Regions from separate parts of the Rhodococcus sp. MPR-R1B genome, predicted to be linked through region 2. Evidence: riboswitches for the same ligand, from Rfam matches in the RefSeq annotation. Region 2 holds a riboswitch; each other region holds the start of a gene.
What was found. A riboswitch is a leader RNA that binds a small molecule or an ion and turns the genes downstream of it on or off. The one in region 2 is predicted to bind cobalamin.
Positions count from the first base shown of each region.

Region 1: linked by a shared signal. The riboswitch ahead of AC1Q61_RS09435 (CbtB domain-containing protein) and the one ahead of AC1Q61_RS10130 (FecCD family ABC transporter permease) in region 2 are both predicted to bind cobalamin.
Region 3: linked by a shared signal. The riboswitch ahead of AC1Q61_RS17330 (cobaltochelatase subunit CobN) and the one ahead of AC1Q61_RS10130 (FecCD family ABC transporter permease) in region 2 are both predicted to bind cobalamin.

Region 1 is NZ_JBXAFO010000005.1:92,541-97,159, forward strand. It holds gene AC1Q61_RS09425 (flavin-containing monooxygenase) at 1-927, shown strand, start outside; gene AC1Q61_RS09430 (CbtA family protein) at 987-1,763, opposite strand; gene AC1Q61_RS09435 (CbtB domain-containing protein) at 1,754-1,948, opposite strand; cobalamin riboswitch at 1,974-2,112, opposite strand; gene mhuD (mycobilin-forming heme oxygenase MhuD) at 2,201-2,509, opposite strand; gene AC1Q61_RS09445 (alpha/beta fold hydrolase) at 2,555-3,292, shown strand; gene AC1Q61_RS09450 (HIT family protein) at 3,277-3,702, opposite strand; gene AC1Q61_RS09455 (helix-turn-helix transcriptional regulator) at 3,742-4,619, opposite strand, start outside.
Region 2 is NZ_JBXAFO010000005.1:244,543-249,161, reverse strand. It holds gene AC1Q61_RS10140 (ABC transporter substrate-binding protein) at 1-318, opposite strand, end outside; gene AC1Q61_RS10135 (ABC transporter ATP-binding protein) at 315-1,133, opposite strand; gene AC1Q61_RS10130 (FecCD family ABC transporter permease) at 1,130-2,137, opposite strand; cobalamin riboswitch at 2,255-2,390, opposite strand; gene AC1Q61_RS10125 (TetR/AcrR family transcriptional regulator) at 2,407-3,015, opposite strand; gene AC1Q61_RS10120 (alpha/beta hydrolase) at 3,068-4,006, shown strand; gene AC1Q61_RS10115 (cation diffusion facilitator family transporter) at 4,017-4,619, shown strand, end outside.
Region 3 is NZ_JBXAFO010000011.1:100,271-104,889, forward strand. It holds gene cobJ (precorrin-3B C(17)-methyltransferase) at 1-39, opposite strand, end outside; gene AC1Q61_RS17320 (precorrin-8X methylmutase) at 36-662, opposite strand; gene cobG (precorrin-3B synthase) at 682-1,824, opposite strand; cobalamin riboswitch at 1,876-2,008, shown strand; gene AC1Q61_RS17330 (cobaltochelatase subunit CobN) at 2,048-4,619, shown strand, end outside.

The DNA.
Region 1 (4,619 bases), 150 kb from region 2:
GTGATGGCGACGGGTATGTCCGGCAAGGCCAACGTTCCGACGTTCCCCGGGCAGGACAAGTTCCTCGGCGATCAGCACCACTCGAGCAAGCACCCCGGCCCGGATCAGTACGTGGGCAAGAAGGTCGTCGTGATCGGGGCCAACAACTCCTCGCACGACATCTGCGGCGCACTGTGGGAGAACGGTATCGACGTCACGATGGTGCAGCGCAGCTCGACGCACATCGTGAAGTCGGATTCGCTGATGGATTTGGGCTTGGGCGATCTGTACTCGGAGCGAGCACTGGCCGCCGGCATGACGACACACAAGGCGGACCTCACGTTCGGTTCGCTGCCGTACCGGATCATGCACGAGTTCCAGATCCCGGTGTACGACGCAATCCGTGAGCGCGACAAGGATTTCTACGATCGCCTCGAGAAGGCGGGCTTCGAGCACGACTGGGGCGACGACGGTTCGGGCCTGTTCATGAAGTACCTACGCCGTGGCTCGGGCTACTACATCGATGTCGGCGCTGCCGAACTGGTTGCCAATGGAGACATCAAGCTCGCGCACGGCAATGTTCGTGAGCTGACCGAGAACAGCGTGATTCTCGAAGACGGTACGGAATTGCCTGCCGACGTGGTGGTCTACGCGACCGGCTACGGCTCGATGAACGGCTGGGTGGCGGACCTGATCGGTCAGGACACCGCCGACAAGGTCGGCAAGGTGTGGGGCCTGGGGTCGAACACCACCAAGGATCCGGGACCGTGGGAAGGCGAGCAGCGCAACATGTGGAAGCCGACGCAGCAGGAAGCGCTGTGGTTCCACGGAGGCAATCTGCACCAGTCGCGCCACTACTCGCTGTACTTGGCGTTGCAATTGAAGGCGCGTTACGAGGGCATCCCGACGCCGGTGTACGGACTGCAAGAAGTGCATCATCTGAGCTGAAAAAGAACTGCTGTGCGCCTTTATTAACCGCGGGAGGTTAATAAAGGCGCACAGCAGGTTCAGCGAAGGGCGTACTTCTTTGCTACTTCGCTGTTCTTGGTCGCGCGCTCGGTAAGGAAGGCGAATGCCAACCCGAGTACGAGCCAGAGCGTCGCCTGCGTAGCGAGCGAGGAAAGTCGGAACTCCCACAGCAGAGTTGCCGGGAAGTCCTCGCCCACCTCGTTGATGCCGGGAAGCGAGACGTAACCGATCGTGGCGATCACCAGGAATGCAGCCACCGGAGCAGCGATGCGCACGCTGAGGAACTCGTGCCCGGAAACTGCCTTTGCCGCCGCTGCTGCCGCGGTGACGGACAGCAGCCCGAGAATCACGGCGGCCAGCCACAGCAGTGTGCGCTGGTTGATGGTGTCGGGATCTCCGACGGCCGGCGGATTGGCCGGGTACTTGAAAAAGGGGACGGCCTCGATAGCCAGCCAACCACCGACGGCGATGGTGATCGCCAACAACGGCCCGGACATTCCGGTGAGTCGTCGAGCGTAATTGGCAACGACCGAGAAGATCGCCCCGAGTGCCAGTCCGGCAAGCGCTGTGGCCAGGAACAGCCCGGCGCGCTGCCCGTTGCGGCTCACCAGTGGTTCTTCTTCGTCACCGTGCGAATGCCCAGCGGCTTCGCCGGAAACCTCACCGGTGGCGCTGTTGGCTTCTTCGATCGCAATGGCAGCGTTGACGTGCGGTTCACCCAGCACGAATGCAACTCCGCCGGCAAGGATGCCTGCGATCAGACCAGCCAACAAACCACGAATGAGAAGCTTCGTGAAATTGTCGACTAGTGGCACGGCAGGCCCATCAAGTGTCGACCGTCGTGCATCAATTCATGCATGTACATGCCGGTGCGAGAGATAGCGCCCTGGTCGAATCCGACCAGGTAGAGAGCCAGCATCGCGAACAGAACTACTGCAGCGGCGAGGAAAGCAAGACGAGTCGAATCGATCGACGTATCGGGAGAATAGGCGAGAGCCATCGAAGCCTCCTGGGATTTTCGCGTCCCCTAGGTCCATGCGATGGCCGAAGTGTCTGGCTGTCGAAATAGTCGTGCCGAAAAAGGCACTTCACCTCGAATTACAGTGGCGCGACCGCTCCGGGCTTTCACCGGATTCCTGTCGGACCATCGCGTTTACATGCGAACTTTTGCACTACAGCACGCACCGTGTCAACGCGTGAAGCCGAGATGACCGTCGATTGTGCCCGCCAAGGCAGGCACAATCGCTCGAGATCAGCTCTTTGCGGCGACGTCCAGGACAACTTCGAATTCGAGCAACGACGCACCCGAAGCGACGGGCTTCGCGCGCTCGCCGGAATGGGCTTCACGGGCGGGGCCGTCACGCCAATCGGCGAACGCCTGCTCGGACTCCCACTGAGTCACCACGAAGTAGCGGCTCTCACCGGCGGTGGGGCGGAGGAGTTGGAATCCGAGAAAGCCCGGGGAGTTCTCGACTGCGTGAGCGCGTGCTGCGAAGCGCTTCTCCAGTTCGGGGCCGGCGCCCTCGGGGACCTCGATTGCATTGATCTTCACGACTGCCATGCAAGCGACATTACCCGCGCACCTTCACCGCGTACCGTGACACTCGTGTTGCATGACGAAGGTGGAACGGGACAACCGATTCTGTTGTTGCACGGCCTCATGGGCAGCTCCCGAACGTGGCGACGCCAGGTGCCGTGGATCCGCGAGTTCGGCCACGTCTACACCTTTGACGCTGCCGGTCACGGCAGGCCGGCGCCAGCGGCACTGACTACCGAGGCATTCGTCGAGGACCTGACATCGGCGGTTGCGTCCATCGAGGAGCCGATGATCGTGATCGGTCATTCGATGGGGGCTCTGCATGCGTGGTGCTTCGCCGCCGCGCATCCCGAAAAGGTTTGTGCGCTGGTCCTCGAAGACATGGCCCCGGACTTTCGTGGACGCACCGCTGCGGACTGGGCGCAGATGATCTCGGCGTGGCCGCAGCCGTTTGCTTCCGAGGAGGCGATGAAGGAATTCTTCGGCCCCGTCGCCGGCCAGTACTTTCTCGACTCTTTCGACCGCCGCGACGACGGGTGGTACCTGCACGGCGACGTGTCGACCTTCCGCGACATCTCGGAGGAGTGGGGCACGAGGCATTTCTGGGATCAGTGGAAGGCGATCGAGGTGCCGACCTTGCTGATCGAGGGAGAGTTCACCATCACCCCCGAGGGACAGATGCGAGAGATGGCCGAGAGGCCGGGAACTCGGTACGTACGTATTGCCGATGCAGGCCACCTGGTCCACGACGATCAACCGCAGCGCTATCGCGAAGTGGTGACGGAATTCCTTCAGACCGTGAGCTGACTTCGGATCGACGCGCCCACCTGCTCCAGCTCGACGGCTCGCCTGGCGAGGAGTCCAGCAGCGAACTTCGCCTTGTCGCCGCGATGGCGGGGGACGACGTGCAGGTGCGAGTGGAACACGGTTTGGCCCGCGGCACGCCCGTCGTTGACGAGAAAGTTGACTCCGTCAGCGGCGATGTCGCAGCGGCGTAGAGCTCCGGCGATGAGCGTGCCGACGCGGAACATCTCTGCGCCTTCGTGACTTTCGAGAGCATCGAGGTTCTCTGCATGACGCTTGGGGACCACCAGGGTGTGTCCGCGACTCACCGGCCGTGCATCGAGGAATGCGAGAGTTGTCTCGCTCTCGTGAACGAGAATCGCCGGCTCGGTCAGCGCGACGATCTTGCAGAAGACGCAGGAATCGGTGCTCATGCCTACAGAATGTAGTCCGAAATCAGATCCGACCCCGGACTACAGCAAGCGCAGTTGGCGTGCCCTCGTGATCGCTTCGTTTCGATTGTGTACGTCGAGCTTCTTGTAGAGAGTGCGCAGTTGAGTCTTGACGGTGTTGACGGACACGTACAGTTTGTCGGCCATCGCAGCCGACCCCATGCCGAGCGCCAGGAGTGAGAGGACTTTCTGCTCGCGTTCGGTCAACTCCACGATATGTACGAATTCCGGAAATGATTCCGCAGGCGACCTTTTCGAGAACTCGGCGAGTGCACGCGATTTCGTTTCGGCCATCGATTCGAGTTTCTCGACGTCCGCCGATGCGATGGTCGCGAACGAACGTAGAAGTCCGGTCTGATCCGCGATGCTGCACGCTCTGGACCACTCCTGAGAGGCGAGGCGTGGCTCACCCAGCTCGGAGTGTGCAACCGCTTGCACCAGAAGCGATTCCATCTGTGCCCGCGGATAGGATACGCCAGACCAGTCGAACTGGTGACACAGCGCCACCGCGGCCTCGTTCTGGCCGATCCGCTGACGTAAACGCGCCACCGACGTGAGCGTCCACGGATTGGCGGCAGGATCGATGATCTCCTTGGCCAGTGCTACGGCATTGTTCCCCTGTCCGAGAGCGAGCAAGAGATCGATCTCTGCGGATTGCAACAGAGGAAGCGCGAAAGATGTAGCCGTGTACTGCTTGGAATGTGCTTCGATCGCATTGTGGAGCAACAGTAGTGCCGCAGTGTGGTCGCCGGAGGTCAAGGCGAATTGGCAATGCGCATAGACGACGAATGCCCACAGTTCCTCGGTGTCGGACGGAAGACCGAGTTCGGTCAATGCGAGACGTGCGTCGTCGAAGTCGAGTGTGTCGAGAGCAGTGAGCGCCCGCGCTGTCAGGCCGG
Region 2 (4,619 bases):
CAGGTGTGGGACGTCCGCAATTCCAGGGCCGAACATCGACTCCATGACCGCGTCGTTGTTCGTGTTCAACACGACGGCCGCGAGACGATCCAAACCGCCGACTCGGAGAATGGTGCCGATATTGGCCGCATTGCTTGTCGCAACGACGTTCTCGATCGGAAGCTGGAAAGTGCTTTCGGTCCCGCAGTTCTCCAATGTCACCGAAGTCTTGTCTGCAGCTTCGTCCACCGGTGCAGTTGCCGAGCAGCCGGCAACTGTCAACAACGCTGTCGCGGCTACAACCGCACCGAACGACGCGCGGGTCTTTACCTGTATCAAAGTGCACTCTCCGAAAATGATTGTTGTAGTTGAGAATTTCGTGATTCGAATACGAGGTGTGAACGGCCTGTCGCGGGGTTCACGAGCTCGAAAGTCTCGACGCCGAAGACAGTTGCCACCACCGAGGTGGTGAGTACGTCGGATGGATGTCCGAACGCCCTGGCCACTCCATCCGCGAGCACGAGCACCCGATCGCACACTGCCGCAGCCAAATCGAGGTCGTGCAGTGCCATGATCACCGTCCGGTCCAACGACCGGACCAGATCGAGCAGTTCGAGTTGATGCCGGATGTCGAGATGATTGGTCGGCTCGTCGAGGATGAGCACACCGGCGTCCTGCGCGAGACCTCGGGCGAGAAACACCCGCCGGCGCTCACCGCCGGAAAGCGTGTCCATCGAAGAGAACCGGTGCTCGATCATTCCGACCTCGCCCAGAGCACGATCGACGACGGCATTCTCGTGCTTTCCACCGACGCTCCAGGGCTTTGCATGTGGCGTGCGGCCCAGACTCACGTACTCGTGAACTAACAAATCGGCGGGACTCTGCTCTTCCTGCGCCACAAAGGAAATGGCTTTGGCCCTCGACCGCGCGGACATCGCGTGCACGGAGTCGCCGCCGACACGAATGTCACCGCCGGCGATCGGCCCGAGACCGGCGAGAGCACGCAAGAACGTCGACTTGCCCGATCCGTTCGGACCGACGACGCCGACTACTGCACCGGCGTCGGCCGCGATGTCGACGCCTTTGACGATGGTTCGACGGTCGATGCGGACAACGACTCCGGACGCGGTCAGCGCCAGGGCTCGGGCGCTCACGAACTGCCACCGAATCGGTAGCGCCGACGGCCGAGAAGCAGGAGAAACAGCGGTGCACCGATCACCCCGGTCACCACGCTCAGCGGGATCTCGGTCGGCCGCAACGAGGTCCGCGCCACGACGTCGACCCACACCAGGAACGACGCGCCGATCAGTGCTGCCGCCGGCAACACCACTCGATGTCTGGCTCCGACAAGCATGCGTGTGACGTGCGGTATGACCAGGCCTACGAAGGCGATCGCGCCGGACACCGCAACCATCGTGCCGACCAACGCTGCCAGCACGCCGAACAGCACGTTTCGCAGGGTTCGGATGGGAATACCGAGCGAAGCCGCGACGTCCGGCCCGGCCGCCAGCGCGTCCAGCCAACCGTGCAGGGCGAACACCGCTGCCGTCAGCAGGAACACAACGATGACCGGCGCCCACAACTTGTCCCAGGATGCCCCGGCCAAACTTCCCAGGAGCCAGAACAATACGGACTGCGCGGCCTGGGAATCATTGGTACGCAGCACCAGAAAACTCGCGATCGCCGACAGGGCGGATGCGGTAACGGTGCCGGTCAGAACCAATCGCAGTGGAGTGATACCGCCTTGCAGCGTCGCGATGGTGAAGACGAGAATCGCAGCTCCCAACGCCCCGATCATCGCGCCGAAACTGAGCGCCCACACTCCCGCGCCGGCGAACAGTCCGGTGGTGATGACGGCGGTGGCACCGACACTCGCGCCGGACGACACTCCCAGCAGGTGGGGATCGGCAAGAGCGTTACGGACGAGGGTTTGCACCACCGCGCCGGCGACGGCAAGACCAGCGCCGACGGCCAGACCGAGCAGTACCCGAGGTGCTCTGATCCCCCACACGATCGCAAGTTCGGAACGCGTGACGGGTGGGCCTCCAAAGCGCGAGTGCACCACGTCCACCACAGTGGACACGGGGAGCATCTCGGATCCGAATGCCAACGCGCACACAGCAGAGAGCACGGCGACGACCAGCAGAGCGGGCAGCACGATACCCGGACTGAGCCGTCCTCGCGGCGCACCAGCCTTCGGCGAAAGCAGGTGGGTAGGTGGAGACAGAGCTCCGCCAACAGCATTCATGGTGTGACCGATCCATCCTCGTGGCATGACACAACGTCAACGAGGGTGGTATCTGGCTACGGTCGACGCAGGGACGACCTCACAGTGGCGGGACCGCGCCGGAATTGCACCGACTTCCCATTACCTCGATGATGACGTCAGAACCATAACGGACTGTGGTCACCATTCCGCACACCGGATCAGGATTCCGACGCGATCATCGATCTCGCCTGCCGCACGACGGCTTCCGTTCGCACTCGAAGTTCTTCGGGTGAATCCGATTCCAGCACAACCCGATGCACCTGACTGTCCACGGCAGTCACGGTCAGCCGCGACGTCAACAACGCATCCTCCGCACTGAAACCGTGGCTCTGGAGGCACTCCGAAAAGCCTAGTACCAGTTGACGATTCAATTCTTCGACCTGCTCGATGAGCTCACGCGTACGCGGAACCTGATCGTAGAGCAGGTGAAAGAACTCTCGCGGCTTACTGTTCACTTCGACCGCACACTCCACCAACATCCGGACGGCCTCGTCCGGGGAGAGCTCACGCTCGACGATGTCGGCAAGGCAGAGCGCAAAACTCTCCCGCGCAGCACTCACGTGACGGTTCGCCAACTCCGAGAGGATCTCGTACTTGTCGCCGAAATACTGGTAGAGCGAGCCCACCGACACCCCTGCTTCGTCAGCGATCCGGTTGGTGGTCGCTGCCATGGCTTCCGAAGCGAAAACGCGAGTAGCTGCCTCCAGGATCGCGTCGTAGGTAGCCCTCGAGCGCTGCTGGGAGGGCCTTTTCCGCCGAGTCGACACGGTCCTCCGATGCGAGTTGTCAGCCGCGACGCCGATACCGAGAATTGTGTAGGTGACCAGCGCCGATTACTCGAAGTTTATGCCCGACCGGTACACCGACCACATGCCGGCGCCGACCCCGACGTGGTGGGAGTGGAACGGCAACACCGTCCACGTCGCACGGGCCGTGGTTCCAGACGCGCCGGTTCGTGTTCTCGGCATCCACGGCGCCGGCGGCTACTCGGGCGCGTTGTGGCCGTTCGCCGGGATCGGCGTGAAACTCGGAGCCGAAGTCCTCTTCCCTGACCTTCCGCTGTACGGCGACACCGTCGTAGCCGATCCCGCCGGCGTCCGGTACGAGCAGTGGGTCGATCTCCTCTGCGATCTCGTCCGGGCCGAGAAGGCAGCCGACGATCGGCCGCTGGTGTTGTTGGGAGCCAGCATCGGCGGTCTGCTGGCCTACGAGGTAGCCGCGCGGACCGGTCTGGCCGACGCCGTCGTCGCTACCTGCCTGCTCGATCCCTCGGATCCATCGGCCAGAGCTGCCGCGGCGCGGTTCGGCCCGATGGGTGTCTACGGCGCTCCCCTGATGCGGCGCACCGAACGACTGGTGGGCCGTATCCGCGTGCCCATCCGTTGGGTCGCCGACGTGGCGAACATGAGCAGCAATCGGGAGCTCGCAACGCTGTGCGCAACCGATCCGCGCGGTGGCGGTGTTCGGGTGCCACTCGGATTCCTCAGCAGCTACTTCTCGTTCGAGCACACCGCACCCGAAGCATTTCGGACGACGCCCGTTCTGCTCACCCACCCGGCCGACGACCGATGGACGCCACCCGAACTGAGCCTGCAGTTCCTCCGCCGCATCAACGCACCCACCGAATTCGTGATGCTGGACGGGTGCGGGCACTTTCCCGTCGAAGAGCCGGGCCTGACGCAGTTCCACGACGCCGTCGCCACACTGCTGCACTCCGTCGCCGAGCGTCACCGCACGAAACCGTCGTCACCCGCCTAGCCTGAGAATCGTGAGCACCGAAACGGAAGCATCGGCCGACGAGAGCACCACGACGGTCGTACTGGCGTTTGCGGCGAACGCGCTGATCGCCGGTGCCAAGACGGCGGCCGCCATCGTCACCGGATCTGCATCGATGGTCGCAGAGGCCACCCACTCCTGGGCCGATACCGGCAACGAAGTGCTGCTGCTGATCGCGAACCGCCGCTCGAAACGGGTTCCCGACCGAGACCAGCCACTCGGCTACGGCCGGGAGGCATACATCTGGTCGATGTTCGCCGCTCTCGGACTGTTTGCACTCGGCGCGGGTGTCTCGATCACTCATGGCATCCAGGAACTGTTCCATTCCGAACCGGCCTCCGACTTCGGTGTCGCCTACGCCGTCCTCGGCGTCTCGTTCATCCTCGAAGGCATCTCGTTCCGGCAGGCGTACAAACAACTCCGAAACGAAGCGTCCGCCGTGAACCGCGACGTCATGACCCAGGCACTCAACACATCCGACCCGACGACTCGGGCCGTGTTCGCCGAAGATGCTGCGGCACTTATCGGTTTGGTCATCGCGTTCGTCGGTGTTCTGTTGCACCAGGTCACCGGTTCGCCGATCCCCGACGCCCTC
Region 3 (4,619 bases), on a different contig from region 2:
GGGGCCGATACCGACACCCCAGAGCTTGCCTGCACTCATTCGACTTCGCTCGCAATCGCATTGACGACGGCGGCGGTGATCGCGCTGCCGCCGCGTCGGCCGCGGAGAACGAGATGATCGATCCCGCTGGCGTGTTCGATGAGGGCTTCCTTCGACTCGGCAGCGCCGATGAAGCCGACCGGACCTCCGACGATGGCGGCCGGACGGGGTGCGCCGGCTTCGATGAGGTTCAGGAGATGGAACAGTGCGGTGGGTGCGTTTCCGATCGCGACAACAGCGCCCTCGAGCTTGGCTCCCCACAGTTCGAGAGCAGCCGCCGAGCGAGTGTTGTCGATGGTCGACGCCAGCACGGGAACCCGCGGATCGCCGAGGGTGCAGATGACGTCGTTGCCGGCGGGCAGACGCTTGCGCGTGATGCCGGCAGCCACCATCTGGGCGTCGCAGAAGATCGGCGCGCCGTCGCGCAGAGCTGCGCGCGCAGCCGAGACGACACCGGGTGTGAAGGCGACGTCGTCGACGAGATCGACCTGGCCACTTGCATGAATCATGCGCACTACAGCTTGCGAGACATCCGCCGGGAAACGGCTCAGGTCGGCTTCGGCCCGAATGGTGGCAAAGGACTGGCGATAGATTTCCGCGCCGTCACGGATGTACTCGATCATGTGCCACACGATAGAGGCATCACCGATCGGGCGGATTCACCCGGTAACCGTCACCCGTCGCGATCACATCCGCTACGTCCCCGCGGGGACGTCCGCAGCTGCGGTCGCACCCGGCCCAGTGCTGGCGCCCGACAACCGGAAGTTCTGCCTGCTCGACGGCGGTGATCGCGTCGGCGCGCACGTCGGCGAGCGACTTCTCGCATCCCGGACTTCCGGTGCAGGCGGTGACCTCGAGCCACGGTGAGTTCTCGTCGAAGATCAACCCCATGGGTGCCAGCACCCGGACTACCTGCTCGGCTGCCCATTCGTCGAGGTCGAAGATATGCACCGATCGCCACGGCGTCACGACGACGGGCTTGTCGACGGCGGCGAGGAACTCGGCCAGCCGAGCGTCGAGCAGTCCGAATCGCAGGCCGCCGCCCAGAGCTACGGTCCCGTCGCGCTGCTCGAGCCAGCCGACAGTGGGCCGTGCATCCGGCGTGAGGTCCGCCGCAACGGTGGACTCGGCGCTCAGACCCAGCTGCTCGAGGGTGCGTTCGATTCCGTCCGGAACCTCGGCCAGGCGCCAGTGCTTGTCGCGAACGTCGAGGAACGATCGAGCCGCCGCGAGGAGCAATTCGACGGCGTCGTCCGCCTGGACGAGATGAGTGGTGTGGTGACCGGCGAGCACCAGTGAATGCTCGGTGGCGCTGCGCGCATGGAGTCCGAAATCGCCCCGTAGCCCGGTGATGTCTCCGCGCCCGTCGTCGAGGGTGAACAGGGTTCGCCCTGGCAGATCCGCCAATGCTTGATCTGCTTGGATCGCCGAATCGAGACGGTGGACCAGTTCACGAATGTCGGCTACGCCCCCGATACGGCCGGACAGTGGGGACGCGAGGATGTTGCGCACTCGCTCGTGCGTCGCTGACGGCAGCAGACCGGCCGAAGCGATACGCGCCGCGAAGGCTTCGGGGTCCGAGACCGAGCGCAGTTGTACGTTGCCCCTCGAGGTGAGTTCCATCTGCCCGTTGCCCAGATCGCGCGCCGCGTCGGCGAGCGTCTGCAACTGGGTGGGGGTGAGGAGTCCGCCGGGTAGGCGCACGCGTGCCAGTGCGCCGTCGGCGGCGTGGTGAACTTGCAGTGCACCCGGGCACGCGTCTGGCTGTGAACGGTCCGTGGGCATGGCTCCAGGGTACGACCTGTCATGAGTGCCTTCTGCGGACCGGTAGCATCACCACCACCAGTGACGGCAGTTGAGGAAACCGGTGAAAGTCCGGTGCGGTCGCGCCACTGTGAGTGTTGCTCGAGCGGGACGTGTTTCCGCCCGGAAACACGAGTCAGACCCTCAACCGCCGTCGATGACAGATCTGTGCCACGGGGCGCGAAACCCCAGGAAGGCTTCACCCGTGATTCTTCTGCTCTCCACGTCCGACACCGATCTGCTGAGCGCCCGCGCCAGCCAGGAAGCCGGCGACGGAGTTTCCTACCGCTGGGCCAACCCCTCACGCTTGCTGGTCTCGGAGGACTTGCCGCCCTTGCTCGACGGCGTCGACCTCGTGATCGTTCGTATCCTCGGCAGCCGTCGCAGCTGGGAAGACGGCTTGGACATGGTCCTCGCCTCCGGACTTCCCGTAGTCGTTCTCGGCGGCGAGCACGCGCCGGACGCCGACCTCATGGAGTGCTCGACGGTTTCCGCCGGTGTTGCTGCCGAGGCGCACAACTACCTGGCCGAGGGTGGCGCACAGAATCTGGCACAGCTGCACCACTTCCTGTCCGACACCGTCCTGCTCACCGGCCACGGGTTCGAACCGCCGGCCCACCTGCCTTCCTGGGGCATCGCTGATTTCGCGCCCGATCTCGACTCGGCGAGCGGTCCGGTCATCGCAGTTCTGTACTACCGCGCCCAGCATTTGGCCGGAAACACCCGGTACATCCAGGCGTTGTGCGACGCGGTCGCCGAGGCCGGTGGCACCGCGCTGCCGATCTACTGCGCATCTCTGCGAACCGCAGAAGCCGAACTTCTGAGCACGCTCCGCCGCGCCGACGCCATGGTCGTGACAGTTCTTGCTGCCGGTGGCACGAAGCCCGCGACCGCGTCCGCCGGTGGCGACGACGAAGCCTGGGATGTCGCCGCACTCGCTGCGCTCGACGTCCCCATCCTGCAGGGCCTGTGCCTGACCAGTAGCCGCGCCACCTGGGACGAGAACGACGACGGACTGTCGCCTCTCGACGTCGCGACCCAGGTCGCGGTGCCGGAATTCGACGGCCGCATCATTACCGTCCCGTTCTCCTTCAAGGAAATCGACTCCGACGGACTGTCCACGTACGTCCCCGACGTCGAGCGCGCTGCCCGTGTCGCCGGGATCGCGGTCCGTCACGGCAAGCTGCGCCACATTCCCACCACCGAGCGTCGCGTTGCTCTGATGCTCTCGGCGTACCCGACCAAGCACGCCCGCATCGGCAACGCCGTCGGTCTCGATACTCCGGCGAGCGCAATCGACCTGCTCACCGAAATGCGTTCTGCCGGTTACGATCTCGGTCCGGTCGACGGTCCGGACGCAGTTCCCGGCCTGGCGGCGAAGGACGGCGACGCGCTGATCCATGCCCTGATCGCGGCCGGCGGACAGGATCCCGACTGGCTCACTGCCGAGCAGCTCGAGGGCAATCCGATCCGCATCTCGGCAGCGAAGTACCGCGAATGGTTCGCCACCCTGCCCGAGGAACTGCGCAGCGGTGTCGAAGAGCACTGGGGCGCAGCGCCCGGAGAGCTGTACGTCGACCGCTCGCAGGATCCCGACGGCGAAATTGTCATCGCGGCACTGCGATTCAACAACATCGTCCTCATGGTCCAGCCGCCGCGGGGATTCGGTGAAAAGCCCGTCGCGATCTACCACGACCCGGATCTGCCGCCGAGCCACCACTACCTCGCGGCCTACCGCTGGATCGCTGCAACACCGGACAACGGCGGATTCGGCGCCGACGCCGTTGTGCACCTCGGCAAGCACGGAAACCTCGAATGGTTGCCCGGCAAGACACTCGGCATGTCCAGCAACTGCGGTACCGACGCAGCCCTGGGCGACCTGCCGCTGATCTACCCGTTCCTCGTCAACGACCCGGGTGAAGGAACACAGGCAAAGCGTCGCGCCCACGCGACTCTCGTCGATCACCTGATCCCGCCGATGGCCCGCGCCGAAAGCTACGGCGACATCTCCCGCCTCGAGCAACTGCTCGACGAGCACTCCAATATCTCCGCACTCGACCCGTCCAAGCTCCCTGCCATTCGCCAGCAGATCTGGACGCTGATGCGGGCGGCCAAGATGGACCACGACCTCGGCCTCGCGGAGCGTCCCGAAGAAGACGTGTTCGACGACATGCTCCTGCACGTCGACGGGTGGCTGTGTGAGATCAAGGACGTCCAGATCCGCGACGGTCTGCACATTCTCGGCCGCGCACCCGAGGGCGACGCCGAAATCGAACTGGTCCTGGCCATGCTCCGTGCCCGTCAGATGTGGGGCGGCGAACAGAGTGTCCCTGGTCTGCGCGAAGCTCTCGGGCTCAGCGAAGACGGCGACGAGTCCCGCAACCGTGTCGACGACGTCGAGGAAAAGGCGCACGCTCTGGTTCGCGGCATGTACGACGCCGATTGGAACCCCGCTGCGGCAGAACAACTCAGCGACGACGAGACCGTCGTGAAGATCCTTCAGTTCGCCGCCACCGAAGTGGTTCCACGCCTCCGACAGACGAACAACGAGATCAAGCAGGTCCTGCACGCGCTCGACGGCGGCTTCATCGCCGCCGGCCCGAGTGGGTCACCGCTGCGCGGCCTGATCAACGTGCTTCCCACCGGTCGTAACTTCTACTCCGTCGATCCCAAGGCAGTTCCCTCACGACTTGCGTGGGAGACCGGTCAGGCGATGGCCGAGTCGCTCGCCGCTCGATATCTCGCCGATCACGGCGAGTACCCGCGCTCGGTGGGTC